One region of the Streptococcus lutetiensis genome, then DNA from elsewhere that is predicted to be linked to it. Evidence: a T-box and tRNA genes for the amino acid it is inferred to sense, from the RefSeq annotation. Region 1 holds a T-box; the other holds one or more tRNA genes.
What was found. A T-box is a leader RNA that pairs with one kind of tRNA and senses whether it is charged. The one in region 1 lies ahead of trpS (tryptophan--tRNA ligase), so its partner is inferred to be a tRNA-Trp.

Region 1 (7,726 bases):
CAGAAATTGGAGCATGGTAATCTGAGATAAAACGCATATCACGGTTTGTGATAATCCCTACCAATTTACGATTTTCAAGGGTTTCAACAATCGGAACACCACTAATGCGGTAACGTTGCATCAACTCTTCTGCTTCAGAGACAGAATGTTTAGGTGTTAAGAAGAAAGGATCAATAATAACACCATTTTCTGAACGTTTTACTTTACGGATTTCTTCTGCTTGTTCTTGAATTGACATATTTTTGTGAACAACACCAAGACCACCCGCACGTGCAATAGCAATAGCCATTTTACTGTCAGTAACAGTATCCATAGCAGCTGTCACGATAGGAATGTTCAATGTCAAATTTTTTGCAAGTTTTGTTTGCATGTTAACTTCATTTGGAAGAACATGACTTTCAGCAGGAATGAGTAGTATGTCATCAAAAGTGTAACCTTTTTTCAAAAATTTAGTGTCCCAATTTGACATTAAATAACCCTCTTTTCTATATATTTGTAGGGGATTTTTAACCCTAGCTAATTTTTTATTGTTACTATAATAACACGCTAAATTCATTTGTCAATAAATTAAATTCAATTTTTTCCAAAAATTCTTTCCTATATTAGACTGATGATTTTTGCAATTCTCATTTAAAACAAATGTTGTTATCTACCAAAAAACTCCAAGACATCGCCTCAGAGTTCTGTTTATTTTAGAAGTAGTTGATTCCCATAGCTGCTTTAACTTCAGCAAGTGTTTGACCGGCAACTTCACGCGCAGCTTGACTACCTTTTTCAAGCATATTGAAAACTTCGCCCATATCTTTAGCGTATTCCAAACGGCGTTCACGAATTGGTGCTAACTCACGTTCAAGAATTTCAAGAAGGTAACGTTTTGTTTTTACATCACCAAGACCACCACGTTGGTAGTGTTCTTTCATAGCTGCGATATCTGCTTGATCTTCTTCACGTCCAAAGATGTCAAGGTAATGGAAAACCATATTTCCTTCGATTTGTCCTGGATCTTCAACACGGATGTGATTAGGGTCTGTATACATGCTCATTACTTTTTTACGAACAGTATCAGCATCATCTGATAGATAGATACCATTTCCAAGAGATTTAGACATTTTAGCGTTACCATCTAATCCTGGCAAGCGACCAGCTGCTTCGTTTCTAGGGAAAATACCTTCTGGCTCAACCAAAACATCTGTTTTGTAAGTGTGATTGAAACTACGTACAATTTCGCGTGTTTGTTCAATCATTGGTTTTTGGTCATTTCCGACTGGCACATAGTTAGCTTTAAAAGCAGTAATGTCTGCAGCTTGTGAAATTGGGTAAACCAAAAATCCTGTTGGAATTGAGCTACCAAATCCTTTTTGAGCAATTTCTGTCTTAACAGTAGGATTACGCTCTAGACGTGACAATGAAACAAGGTTCATGTAGTACATTGTCAATTCAGCCAATTCAGGAATTTGACTTTGAATGAAAATCGTTGATTTAGCTGGATCAAGTCCTACTGACAAGTAGTCCAAAGCAACGTTTCCAACTGATTCTCTGATAATTTCAGACTCTTTAGCGTGGTCTGTCAAAGCTTGTTGGTCTGCCAAAAAGACAAACATATCATACTTATCTTCATTTTGTAGAAGAACACGATTTTTTAGACTTCCAACATAGTGTCCTAGGTGCAATTTACCTGTTGGACGGTCACCTGTTAAAATAATGGGTTTTGCCATATTATCACCTCAAAATTAATTTCAAAAGTAAAAAATAGCCCCACGTAGTTAAACTACGTGAGGGCGTTGTCAATACGCGGTACCACCTCAATTGATAGAACTAGTCTACCATCTCTTACCACTATATAAAAATTTACACAGTTCATGTAAAGATTATTCTTTTTTACCATCAGTCCATTCATGTAAGCTTACTACTGATTCACAGCACCATCAGCTCTCTAAAAGTACGCGTTTACATTACTCTTCTGAATCTTCTTCATTTTATGAAATTATAAGGTCTTTGTCAAGTTTATACAGTATTTTAGGCGCTTTTATATCTGAGGTATAATTATACATTTTATGTTTTAATCAAATTAAAAAGATTAGAAACTGTGTTTTGGAAGCACTCCTTTTACTAAAAAATCTTGACGTTAAGCCGCTTCTTTGCCATAATATAATCGTTTGTTTTTGTTATAACTAAAGAGGATTAAATTATGAAAAAAAGACTGATTGATTTTGGACTCGTAACTATAGGAGCCTTTATTGCTGCTGTCGGTTTCAATTGCTTTTTCCTTGAAAATCATATTGCGTCTGGTGGCGTTGTCGGATTAGCGGTTAGTTTAAAAGCTTTATTTGGCTGGAATCCTGGTAATTTTGTTATGATTACTAACGTTCCATTATTGTTAGCTTGTTTAATTTTCTTAGGAAAAGAAACCTTCCTTAAAACCATTTATGGGGCATGGATTTATTCTATTTTCGTCAAAGTGACTGAAAATCTGCCGAATCTGACTCATAATCCACTACTAGCTGCGATTTTCGGAGCTGTTATCTGTGGTTCTGGTTTAGGGATTGTTTTCTGGGGAAATTCTTCAACCGGTGGTACAGGTATCATCACTCAAATTCTCCACAAATACACACCGCTTCCTTTGGCAGTAGCCATGACTATTGTCGATGGCTGTAGTGTCGCTATGGGATTTATTGCTTTTGATCCTGATACAGTAATGTATTCGATTATTGCCTTACTCGTCATTGGATATGTCGTTAATAGTATCCAAACTGGTGTTACCTCATCTCGCAATTTGATGATTATCTCACCTAAAAATGACTTGATCAAAAACTATATCTCCACAGAAGCTGACCGTGGTGTCACTGAAATTCCTGTTACTGGTGGTTTTTCTGGCGACCATCAAACCATGTTGATGACAACTGTTTCTCGTCAAGAAGTTCCACGTTTAGAAAAAAATATTCAAAAAATCGATGAAGCTGCCTTTATCGTTGTGATGCCCGCTACACAAGTTATGGGACGTGGTTTCAGCCTTAAAAAATACTATAAACTCAACGAAAAAGATGCCATTTTACCAATGTAACCCAAACGTAACTCAAAGCCCCACTTCTCTAATTGAAAATTGGGGCTTTTTCATGTACAATGAGCTTATAGATAAATAATATGAGGTGAAAAATTGCTTACAGTTTCTGATGTATCACTACGTTTCAGCGATAGAAAACTGTTTGATGAAGTTAACATCAACTTTACAGCTGGAAATACCTATGGTTTAATCGGTGCCAACGGTGCAGGAAAATCTACATTTTTAAAAATCTTGGCAGGAGATATTGAACCAACAACAGGTCATGTTTCCCTTGGTCCAGACGAACGTCTATCTGTTCTTCGTCAAAATCACTTTGACTACGAAGAAGAACGTGCGATTGATGTTGTTATCATGGGGAATGAACGCCTTTATAATATCATGAAAGAAAAAGACGCTATCTACATGAAGCCTGACTTTTCAGATGAAGATGGTGTCCGCGCAGCAGAATTAGAAAGTGAATTCGCTGAGCTTGGCGGTTGGGAAGCTGAGAGTGAAGCTTCACAATTGCTCCAAAACCTTAATATTCCAGAAGACCTTCACTACCAAAACATGAGCGAACTTGCTAATGGTGACAAGGTGAAAGTTCTCCTTGCCAAAGCTCTTTTTGGTAAACCAGATGTTCTTCTTCTTGACGAACCAACCAACGGTCTTGATATCCAATCCATCACTTGGTTAGAAGATTTCTTGATTGACTTTGAAAATACAGTCATCGTCGTATCCCATGACCGTCACTTCTTGAACAAAGTATGTACACACATGGCTGACCTTGATTTTGGTAAAATCAAACTTTACGTCGGTAACTATGATTTCTGGAAACAATCATCTGAACTTGCTGCTCGCTTGCAAGCTGACCGCAACGCTAAAGCAGAAGAAAAAATCAAAGAATTGCAAGAATTCGTTGCTCGCTTCTCTGCTAACGCTTCTAAATCAAAACAAGCCACTTCTCGTAAGAAAATGCTTGATAAAATCGAACTTGAAGAAATTGTTCCATCAAGTCGTAAATACCCATTCATCAACTTCAAAGCTGAGCGTGAACTTGGTAAAGACCTTCTAACAGTCGAAAACTTGTCTGTTAAAATCGATGGTGAGACTGTTCTTGATAATATCAGCTTTATCCTACGTCCAGGCGATAAAACAGCCTTCATCGGACAAAATGATATCCAAACAACAGCTCTTATTCGTGCATTGATGGATGATATCGAATACGAAGGAACTATCAAATGGGGTGTCACAACTAGTCGCTCTTACCTTCCAAAAGATAACTCACGTGATTTTGCTTCAGGGGAATCAATCCTTGAATGGCTTCGTCAATTTGCTTCTAAAGAAGAAGACGATAACACATTCCTTCGCGGATTCCTAGGTCGCATGCTCTTCTCTGGAGATGAAGTTAACAAATCAGTTAGCGTTCTTTCAGGGGGAGAAAAAGTGCGCGTGATGCTTTCTAAATTGATGCTTCTCAAATCAAACGTTCTTGTCCTTGATGACCCAACTAACCACTTAGACTTGGAATCAATCTCAAGCTTGAATGATGGCTTGAAAGACTTCAAAGAATCTATCATCTTTGCGAGTCACGACCACGAATTCATCCAAACACTTGCTAACCACATCGTTGTCATTTCTAAAAATGGTGTGATTGACCGTATCGATGAAACTTATGATGAATTCCTTGAAAATGAAGAAGTTCAAGCAAAAGTTAAAGAACTTTGGAAAGACTAATTATCATGTCGTAATCTAAAATGACTTGACCATATTTTACATTATAGAAAAGAAACAGGTTGGGATTATTATCTCAACCTGTCTTACTAACATTATGAAACTAAAATCTTTTAAACTAACAAATAACACCATTTACTACCTAACAGCATTCTTCTTGCCTTTCGTGATTTTATTTCTAGCCCTTTTAGCTGAAAATATTTCCTTTAACGGTGAGACCACTATTTTAGCTAGTGATGGCTTTCATCAATACGTTATTTTCGCTGAAAATTTACGAAATATTTTACATGGTTCAGATAGCCTCTTTTATACTTTTACCAGTGGACTGGGCTTAAATTTTTATGCTTTAATCAGCTATTATCTTGGTAGTTTCTTCTCACCTTTTGTTTACTTCTTTAGCTTAAAAAGCATGCCCGATGCTATTTATCTCTTTACCCTGCTAAAAGTTGCTTGCATGGGATTAACTAGCTTTTATAGCCTACGCCAACTGTATCCAAAGGTATTAAAACCATTTACCGTTATCCTCTCAAGCTCATATGCGCTGATGAGCTTTGCTATTAGCCAGATTGAGATTAATATGTGGCTGGATGTTTTCATCCTTTTGCCGCTCATTATTCTAGGACTTAATCGATTGCTAAATCAGAAAAAATTCATCTTATACTACCTGACGTTAACCATTCTCTTTATTCAAAATTACTACTTTGGTTATATGGTTGCTATTTTCCTTGTGCTTTATTTTCTTATTCAAATCAGCAAGGAAAGCTGCTTGAAAGTAATTGGACGTCAATGGCTAGACTTTACAGTAGTGTCAATTTTAGCTGGATTGTCTAGTTGCGTAATGCTATTACCTACTTACTTAGACCTGTCAACGCACGGCGAAAAATTTTCTAGCTTTACAGAATGGTTTACAGAGAATTCGTGGTTTATAGACTTGTTTGCCAAAAACTTTGTTGGTGCTTATGACACAACAAAATTTGGCTCAATTCCTATGATTTATGTAGGGATTTTCCCGCTAATCTTAGCTATTATCTTCTTTACCATCAAGTCAATCAAGTGGCAAACTCGCCTAGCTTCTGGCATTGTGTTACTACTCATTATTGCTAGTTTTTACCTTGAACCATTAGATTTAATGTGGCAGGGAATGCACTCACCTAATATGTTTCTTCACCGTTATTCTTGGGCATTTTCACTAATGATGATTCTTCTGGCAGCAGAAACGTTATCACGTCTCAAAGAATTAACTGTTAAGCATTACCTTGTTGGTATTGTTCCACTAGGACTTGGCTTTTTAGCTACGGTACTGCTCAAAAATCATTATCAATTTTTAGAAGCACCACAAATCATTATCACCTTTTCTTTCTTGGCAGCCTACACCATTATATTAATTAGCTACGCTAAGCAGTACTTAACATTTAATTTATTCATTAGCTTTACACTCCTCTTTACAGTATTTGAAATTTCACTTAATACCTATTATCAAATTACAGCCCTAAATAGCGAATGGGTCTTTCCTTCTCGTCAAAGTTATGAGCTTAATTTGACAGATACTGAAAAACTCATTCAAAAAAGTCAAAACCTAAACACGACATTTTATCGTACCGAGGAGCTCCTTCCTCAAACAGGTAATGACAGCATGAAATACAATTATCATGGTATTTCTCAGTTCTCATCTATTCGAAACACGACATCCAGCAGCACGCTTGATCGACTTGGCTTTAAGTCAACTGGAACAAATCTAAACCTTCGTTATCAAAATAATACCTTGCTAATGGATAGTTTATTTGCTGTCAAATACAATCTTTCAGAAACTGATGTCAACAAATTTGGGTTCCATTACCTTGATAACTCTGGTAATACATCACTATATGAAAATCAATACGCTAGCCAATTAGCAATTCTAACCAATGGGCTTTACAAAGATATTGACTTCAGTGTCAACACGCTTGACAACCAAACTAACTGGATGAACAATCTCACTGGCTTATCTGAAAAATACTTCACGCGTGTGCCCTCCCAATTATCAGGAGGAGCTAATATTCTAAATGGTCGTGTAACCACTAGTAACGACGGACAATTAAATTCGCATGCTGATTATAACCTTACTGTCGCTCCAAACACCCAACTTTATATCAGCGTTCCAAATATCACCTTCTCTAATGAAAATAGCCAGAAGGTCCAAATTACTGTAAACGGTAAAACGGTAGAATATACAACTGATAATGCCTACACTTTCTTTGATCTTGGATATTTTGAAGATAGTCAAACTTTGCATGTTACTCTTTCATTCCCTGAAAATAACCAAGTATCATTTAACCAACCGAACTTTTATGCCCTAGATACGACAAGCTATCAAAAAGCTATGGAAACCATTAATCATCAAAAGGTTAAAGTTACTACCAATAAAAACACTGTAACGGCTACCTACAAATCTGACAAAGCTTCATCACTCCTATTTACTATTCCATACGATAAAGGTTGGACAGCCACTCAAAACGGCCAAAAAATCACTTTATCAAAAGCTCAAGACGGCTTTATGAAAGTTGATGTAAAATCTGGAAAAGGCAAAGTCATTCTGACTTATCTGCCTACAGGTTTTAAAGAAGGAGTGATGTTATCATCAGTTGGACTCCTCCTATTTATCTGTTACAATATCGCCAGAAAACGAAAAAAATAAAAAGTATCCCTTGACCTGCACCCCAAAAGTTAGACAGAAAAAAATCTAACAATTGGGGTGTTTTTGTATGAAATTAAGTTATGAAGATAAACTAGAAATATATCAGTTAAGACAAGCTGGTTTTTCTTGGCCTTATATTAGTCGAAAGTACGGTGTATGTCTATCCAATCTTAAGTACATGGTACGGCTTATGAATAAACATGGTATTGAGGTTGTTAAAAAAGGGAAAAATAAGTATTATCCCTCTAAATTAAAGCAGGAAACCATTAATAAAGTTC
Region 2 (7,726 bases), 350 kb from region 1:
CTTGGGAAGCTGCCATTACTTATGAAACTAAGCGTCGTCAATCTATTTTGAAATTCTTTGCTCTCTTTACAACGGTTAAAGGAATTTCAGCAAGCGTCAAACGTCGTGCTTACTTAGATAAGCTTCTTGTTTTGGTTAAGAAAGGTCACGATAAAACATGGTCAAACCTTTATCTTAGGGCTTTTCTTCGCAGTTCAGATTATCTAGCTTTGACCTTGCGTTTAGTTTTGTTAAGTGTTCTTGCTTTGCTATTTATTCCAAATCATTTGGTAGCAGTTGGACTTGCTTTGATTTTGAATTATCTTTTACTGTTTCAGTTGTTAGGACTTGCCCAACATTTTGAGTATCAATATTTAACACGCTTATACCCTATTTCAGAAATACAGAAACTGGCTAATTTAAAGGCTTTGTTGAAGACTTTGTCTTATGTTATTTGCTTGATTGAGCTTCTGCTATGTTTTTCTTTGAAGGCTGCAGGGCTTCTGATTTTGATTACTGTAATTGTTACAGAATGGTATCTTCCTTACAAAATTGCGAAGATGATTGACTAGGGGCTGTAAAACAAGTAAAATAAAGGTGAAGAAAAGTATTAACGTATTATATATGAAAGAAAAGGAGGGCAGACAGGTGACAACAGTATCAGATCAGGAATTGACAATGACACCACTTCGAGGAAAAAGTGGGAAAGCCTTTATTGGTCAATATCCGAATGGTGAAAAAATCTTTATCAAGTTTAACACAACACCAATTTTACCAGCTCTTGCTAAAGAGCAGATTGCGCCACAATTGTTGTGGGTACGTCGCACTGGTAATGGCGATACAATGAGTGCACAAGAATGGCTTGATGGAAGAATTTTGACTAAAGAGGATATGGGTAGTAAACAAATTGTCCATATTCTTTTACGTTTACACAAGTCACGACCATTGGTTAACCAATTGTTACAGTTAAACTATAAGATTGAAAATCCATATGATTTGTTGGTTGACTGGGAAAAAAATGCACCCTTGCAAATTCGTGAAAATACGTATTTGCAAGGGATTGTAAAAGAACTAAAACGTAGCTTACCAGAATTTCGTTCTGAAGTTGCGACTATTGTACATGGGGATATCAAACACAGTAACTGGGTTATTACAACAAGTGGTATGATTTACCTTGTTGACTGGGATTCAGTTCGTTTGACAGATCGAATGTACGACGTAGCCTTTCTTTTGAGTCACTACATTCCTTACACACGTTGGGGTGAGTGGTTGAATTCTTATGGCTATAAAGACAATGAAAAAGTACGCAGTAAAGTTGCTTGGTATGGGCAATTTTCATATCTATCACAGATTTTGAAATGTTTTGACAAACGTGATATGGAACACGTCAACCAAGAAATTTACGGCTTACGAAAATTTAGGGAGTTAGTTAGTAAAAAGAAATAATGCGAGTTAGAAAACGTAAGGGTGCTGAGGAGCACTTAGAAAATAACCCACACTATGTTATCTTAAATCCAGAAGAAGCAAAAGGACATTGGCGTGAAGTCTTTGGTAATGATAACCCAATCCACATCGAAGTTGGTTCAGGAAAAGGGGCATTCATTACTGGAATGGCTTTGCAAAATCCAGATATTAACTATATCGGAATTGACATTCAAGTATCAGTGCTTAGCTATGCTTTGGATAAAGTTCTAGATAGTCAAGCACCAAATGTTCGTTTGTTGCTAGTTGATGGTTCTGATTTGACAAATTATTTTGCGGATAGCGAAATTAATTTGATGTATTTGAATTTCTCAGATCCATGGCCTAAGAAACGTCACGAAAAACGTCGTTTGACTTACAAAACATTCTTAGATACTTACCGTCAAATCTTACCTGAACAAGGTGAAATTCATTTCAAAACGGATAACCGTGGTTTGTTTGAATACAGTTTGGTAAGTTTCTCACAATATGGCATGATTTTAAAACAAGTTTGGTTAGACTTACATGCTAGTGATTTTGAGGGAAATGTCATGACTGAATATGAGGAAAAATTTTCTCAAAAAGGACAAGTCATTTACCGTGTTGAAGCACAATTTCAGTAATTAGTGGACTGGTTAAAGAAGTAGTTATCTAAGCTTCTTTCGGAGAGGTCGCATAGTGGCCGAGTGCGCGTGTAGTCCAATTGGATTCGGGGGTTCAAATCCCCTCCTCTCCTTACACAATTGAATAGTAAAAGATGCCCTTTACTTTATAAATAATGATTAAAAAATTAGGGTATTTTTTATTTTTAATTTTTTTGCTATAATTTACTATAAAATGAGGGTCAGATGATTCTATAGTTATGGGGTTATGAATGGGAAAAACTCTTACCAGAGTTAAGAAATCTTTAAAAATTAGTAACTACAGTTTGATTGTTTGGGAGCAAGCTGCTGGTAGTATGACTACCTAGAAAATGGTAAGGCTGAAATGATTTTAGGAAAAGTAAGTGATTTTTTAATCAAGCACCAAAGATTGTTAACGTACTCGAGTATTTTTGCTGCGTTAATGTTATTAACGCACTTAGTGTATGATGCTTGGATTGATCATGATAATCCTACCATTTTGGTAACCTTGGTCGTGATACTCGTCCTCTGTACCGTAGCTTCTTACCTTAATCGAAGACAACATATATTATCCCACTTTATTTTAGAGAGTGCGAAGCTTATTAATGTCTATGCTGTGGACTTAGATTATCGTTTTATTGCGGTCAATAAGAACGATATTCGGCTTATGGAAGAAGTTTTTCATTTCACTCCCAAAATTGGTGATTTTCCAATGAATTATCTTGATAGTGAAGAGGCTGCGCGTTTAAAAGTGAGTGTTGATCGTGCGAAGAAGGGTGAAACGTTTACATTTATAGATACTATTAAGGCAGGTGATAAAACGCTTTACTGGCAAAACATGTATTCTCCCATTTATAACAATCGCCAAAAGGTGATTGGCGTTTTTTGTTGTGTTCTTGATGTTACAGAGCAGAGAGTTCATGAACTTGAAATACAGAAGATGGCATACGAAGATGTTTTAACACGGGTTCATAATCGACGATATATTGAGCTTGCTTTTGAGGAATGTCTGATGCGTAAAGAAGAAAGGATTACGGTTATTATATCTGATTTGGATAAATTCAAAGAAGCCAATGATACCTTTGGACATGCTACGGGAGATAAAATTCTTATTGAGTTTGGTGATATTTTAACGAAGATAATGCCTGAAAGTGCTGTAATAGCAAGGTTAGGTGGAGATGAATTTGCCATTTTACTCCCTGGAGTTTCTGAAAATCAAGCTGAATTTTTAATAAAACTTGTTCAAGCAGAAATGACTCTCAAAGATGCGGGGGTTACAGCATCTTTAGGTGTTTATACGGACTCTTATCAATCACATAAAAACTTCGTTGATTTTTGTGCAATAGCTGATAAGAAAATGTACGAAAATAAAAGTCAGAAAGGAGAACGTCGATGATGTTTCAAGATGTTGTTATTGTCATTCCTGCCTATGAACCTGATGACCGTTTGTTGGAACTTTTGAAAAATATTCGGGATAAGGAAAATCAAATGTTTGACATTATTTTAGTCGATGACGGTAGTGGAGCTGATTTTGCATCGTTATTTGCAATAGCGCAGAGTAACTATGCTTGTCACTTGCAAAAACACGCTGAGAATAAAGGAAAAGGTCGTGCTTTAAAAACGGCTTTTTCATATATTTTGGATAATTTTCCTAATGCCAAAGGAATTGTGACGATTGATTCTGATGGTCAACATACCTACGAAGACATGATGAAATGTTTGGCTGAATTTTTGCAACATCCTGATAGTTTGGTGCTGGGTGTTAGAACATTTGAAAAATCTGTTCCTTTACGTAGTAAATTGGGAAATTTATTGACAAGAGACGTCTTGGGGGCTATGACAGGTATGAACGTTTCTGATACGCAAACAGGGCTTCGTGTGATTCCTATGTCATGGCTACCAAAACTCTTAACCGTGGAGGGTGAACGGTATGAATTTGAGATGAATATGTTACTTGAGGCAAAAGAGGACAATATTTCAATTTGTGAAGTTGGCATTGCAACGATTTATTTAGAGGAAAATCAGTCATCACATTTTGATGTGATTCGTGACTCGATTAGAATTTACAAGGTTTTCTTCAAGTACATTTTTTCATCATTGTTTTCCTTCTTGGTTGATATTGTTGCTTTTACGATTTTAATTTCTTTGTTTAATGGATTGAGTTTTAGTGCGGTGACGTTAGCTTCGGTTTTAGCGCGTGCGATATCATCTGTTGTTAATTTCACCTTGAATCATAAAGTGGTTTTTAAACAAGGTCAATCAAATAGTGCGATAAAATACTTCACTTTGGTGGTAGTACAGATTGTTTTGTCAAGTTTATTGGTAACAGTTCTAGGAAATACCTTGACGATGCTGCCAATTTCATTGGTGAAGATTTTAGTTGATGGTACACTTTTCTTTGTCAGTTATTTTGTGCAAAAACATTTGATTTTTAGTGGAGGCGAGAATGAAGACCAGTAAGAGGGTACTCTATTTCGTTGCATTTGTAACGACTGCCTTTTATTTAACTTGGCGTTTGGTGGCGACTATTCCGTGGCATGATTCATGGTTTGCGCTAATCTTTGGGATTTTATTGTGGGGAAGTGAGGTAGTTTCAGCCATTACAGGTTACATTCTCATTTGGAATAAGCAAAAGGACTTTGAGCTTGAAAAGCCTGAGATCGCTAAGGAGCGTTACCCAGATGTGGATGTTTTGATTGCAACGCATAATGAGGATCCAGAGTTGCTTTATAAGACGATTAATGCCTGCACTTTTATGGAATATCCTGATAAGTCTAAGGTGCATATCTACGTCTGTGATGATACCAATCGTCTAGAAGTTTCCAAATTGGCTGATGAGCTTGGTGTTGGTTATTTTGGTTTGGCGGATAATAAAGATGCCAAATCAGGAAACTACAATAATGCTTTACATCAGACGTCATCACCTTTGGTGGCGACATTTGATGCTGATATGATTCCTTATCGTAAATTCCTGTTGGAGACTGTGCCCTATTTTGTTGAACAAGTTGAGGCTTATGAAAATGGTGACGATTATGATAAGTCAAAAGTTGGTTTGATTCAAACGCCACAAAGTTTTTACAATGCTGATATTTTCCAATTTAACTTGTTTTCAGAATCAACCTTACCAAACGAACAAGATATCTTTTCCAAAGAAATTAATATTTTCAATAATTCGCACGGTGCAGCGGTTTATACGGGATCTAATACGGTTATTTTCCGCAAGGCGATTGAAGATGTTGGTGGTTTTCCGACAGATACCATTACGGAGGATTTCGAGCTAGGTGTTCGGATGAATGTGGCTGGCTATGTAAATTATTCGACGAAAAGTCCAATGGCTAGTGGGTTAACGCCAACAGATTTGAAGAGTGTCATCAAACAGCGCGTGCGCTGGGGACGTGGCGTTATTCGCAGTAGCTACAATATGAATATCTTCTTTAATCCCAAATTGACAAAGGGGCAAAGAATTGTTTATATTAATAGCTATCTTTATTGGTGGTCTTTCTTTAGACGGTTGTTGTATATCTTGGCGCCGATTTTATATACGGTTTTCCATGTGCGTGTGGTGGTGTCAAATATCTGGCTACTGTTCCTATTCTGGTTGCCAAGTTACGCCTTGACACGCTTGTCAATGCGAGAAGTCTCAAAACAATACCGAACACAGGTTTGGGGAGAAATTGTGGAAACGATTTTTGCTCCGTATTTGTTTATTCCCATGATGTTGGAGTCCTTTGGCATTAGCGAGAAAAAATTTAAGGTGACACGTAAGGGAAATGATACGTCGTGGACGTTGTACCTTTATGCGCTTCCTTATCTTGTTTTGTGGGGATTAGCCGTTTATGGTTTGGTGATTTTTAACTATGGAAAATTTGGTTCAGAGCTTTTTTATGGAAGTATTATCAGTTTTTGGTTAATTTATCATATTATCAATTTGACCTTTGCGATTTTCTGTGCGTTTGGTCGTCCGATTTATCGCTCAAGTGAGCGTTTTACTGTTGATGAAGCTATGGTTGTTGAGGTTGATGATGATTCTTACCAAGTGAGAGTCTGTGATATTTCAGAAACGGGGATTTCATTCTATACGAATTTACCATTGTATTTGCCGAAAGAAAAAGAACTGACGCTTAATTTGCAATCACGTGATTATCATGCGAGGGTAAAAGGTCATGTTATTCGTGTTTTTGCGATTGATAATGGCTGGCGCTACGGCGTTCAATTTTCAGAAGTTCCTGAAGCTGATAAGCGTGAATTTTATCAGTACATTTATGACCGCGTTAATCACAATCTTCCGAAGGAAAAAGACCCTTGGATGACAACATGGGATGATTTATTTGAGAACTTTAGTCAACGTTTCCAAAGTAATGAACGTCCTATTTCAGCCTATGACCAAGTAGCTTTTCCGAAAGTCCGAGTCAATGAAGAGGTTCAAGTTGCTGGAAAAAAACGCCAGCTTAGAAAGACAGATTATTATTACATGACATTTTCTGGAAAATTGACCAATCCTAAAAAAGAACCGAATGTCGCATTTACCTACAAAGATTTACCAATTCAGTTGACTTTTGTGTCCTATGATATTGATAGAGGCGAATCGCTTTATCAAGTTACCAATTTAGCGGATTTGGATAGCTTACCTGCTTTTAAAGCCTTAGCCAATGAGTGGAGAGGGAGAGCATGATTAGTATTGCTAGATTACTGTTGTTCTTTGTAATTACTATAGGGTATGATGCTTTTTTCCGTAATACTGTGAAGATGAATCGTCGTTTGACATGGGTGTTTACATTTTCGGTCATTACATTGGCATTGTACCTTGGTAGTTTGTTAGGCTTTATGTTACAGACTGTGTATGCCATTTCTGTTTTAGGCTGTCTTTTGAGTCTTTATTATCTTTGGGCGGTATGGAAAAAGAAATATCGCTTTAGGAGACTTGATTATATTGCGCTTGGAATGATGGCTTATTTGCTTTTGTTTGGAATAACGCTCTGGTATTCACCGCTTTTACATTATGATAATTTTACGCATTGGGCAACGATTGTAAAATTTTTCCATATCAATAATGCTTTGCCAACACAGCAGGATACGATTATTAGTTATTATACCTATCCTGTTGGAAGTTCACTTTTCATTTATTTTTTCACGACTATCGTAGGCTTTTCAGAAGGCAGTATGTTGATCGGGCAATTCTTCTTGATTGCTTCATCTCTTTATGCCATGTTTGCAGCACTTCGTGATGATCGACGTGTCTTAATGGTTAGCATGATTTTTGCTTCGTTTGCTGTTTTTAATACGTTCAACATTGCTATTCGATTAAATAATTTGCTGGTTGATTTTCTGCTTCCAGCCTTGGCTTTGGCAGCCATAGCAGGTTGTTTTGCCTATCGTAATCGTTTCTGGTTTTTGTCGCTAAATACGGCGGTAATTCTTGGATTATTAAGTATCGTCAAAGTAAGTGGACTTTTCTTTGTCGCTCTCGTTTTAGTAGCTTATGTGGTTTGTATTGTGCGTTTACTTGTTCGTAAAAGAGCACGTTTAAAGGCACTAGTGCTGCTCATAATGACCTTACTAGTCAGCTTTCTTCCTTTTGTTATTTGGCAAAAGCATGTGACGGATAACTTTCCAAATGCCTCAAGTGCCAAGCATGCGGTGTCCATGTCAGAACTTGGTCAGGT

Region 2: it has a tRNA-Trp gene. The T-box ahead of trpS (tryptophan--tRNA ligase) is inferred to sense a tRNA for this amino acid. The anticodon was not compared.

Annotation. Positions count from the first base shown of each region.
Region 1 covers NZ_LS483403.1:1,780,833-1,788,558, forward strand. Annotated here, with positions in the region: gene guaB (IMP dehydrogenase) at 1-469, opposite strand, end outside; gene trpS (tryptophan--tRNA ligase) at 693-1,715, opposite strand; T-box leader at 1,772-1,978, opposite strand; gene DQN23_RS08970 (YitT family protein) at 2,189-3,061, shown strand; gene DQN23_RS08975 (ATP-binding cassette domain-containing protein) at 3,155-4,777, shown strand; gene DQN23_RS08980 (YfhO family protein) at 4,872-7,448, shown strand; partial or broken gene DQN23_RS08985 (IS3 family transposase) at 7,516-7,726, shown strand, end outside.
Region 2 covers NZ_LS483403.1:336,365-344,090, forward strand. Annotated here, with positions in the region: gene DQN23_RS01880 (ABC transporter permease) at 1-551, shown strand, start outside; gene ccrZ (cell cycle regulator CcrZ) at 604-1,425, shown strand; gene trmB (tRNA (guanosine(46)-N7)-methyltransferase TrmB) at 1,425-2,063, shown strand; tRNA gene DQN23_RS01895 (tRNA-Trp) at 2,105-2,176, shown strand; gene DQN23_RS01900 (sensor domain-containing diguanylate cyclase) at 2,428-3,459, shown strand; gene DQN23_RS01905 (bifunctional glycosyltransferase family 2/GtrA family protein) at 3,456-4,523, shown strand; gene DQN23_RS01910 (glycosyltransferase family 2 protein) at 4,510-6,735, shown strand; gene DQN23_RS01915 (hypothetical protein) at 6,732-7,726, shown strand, end outside.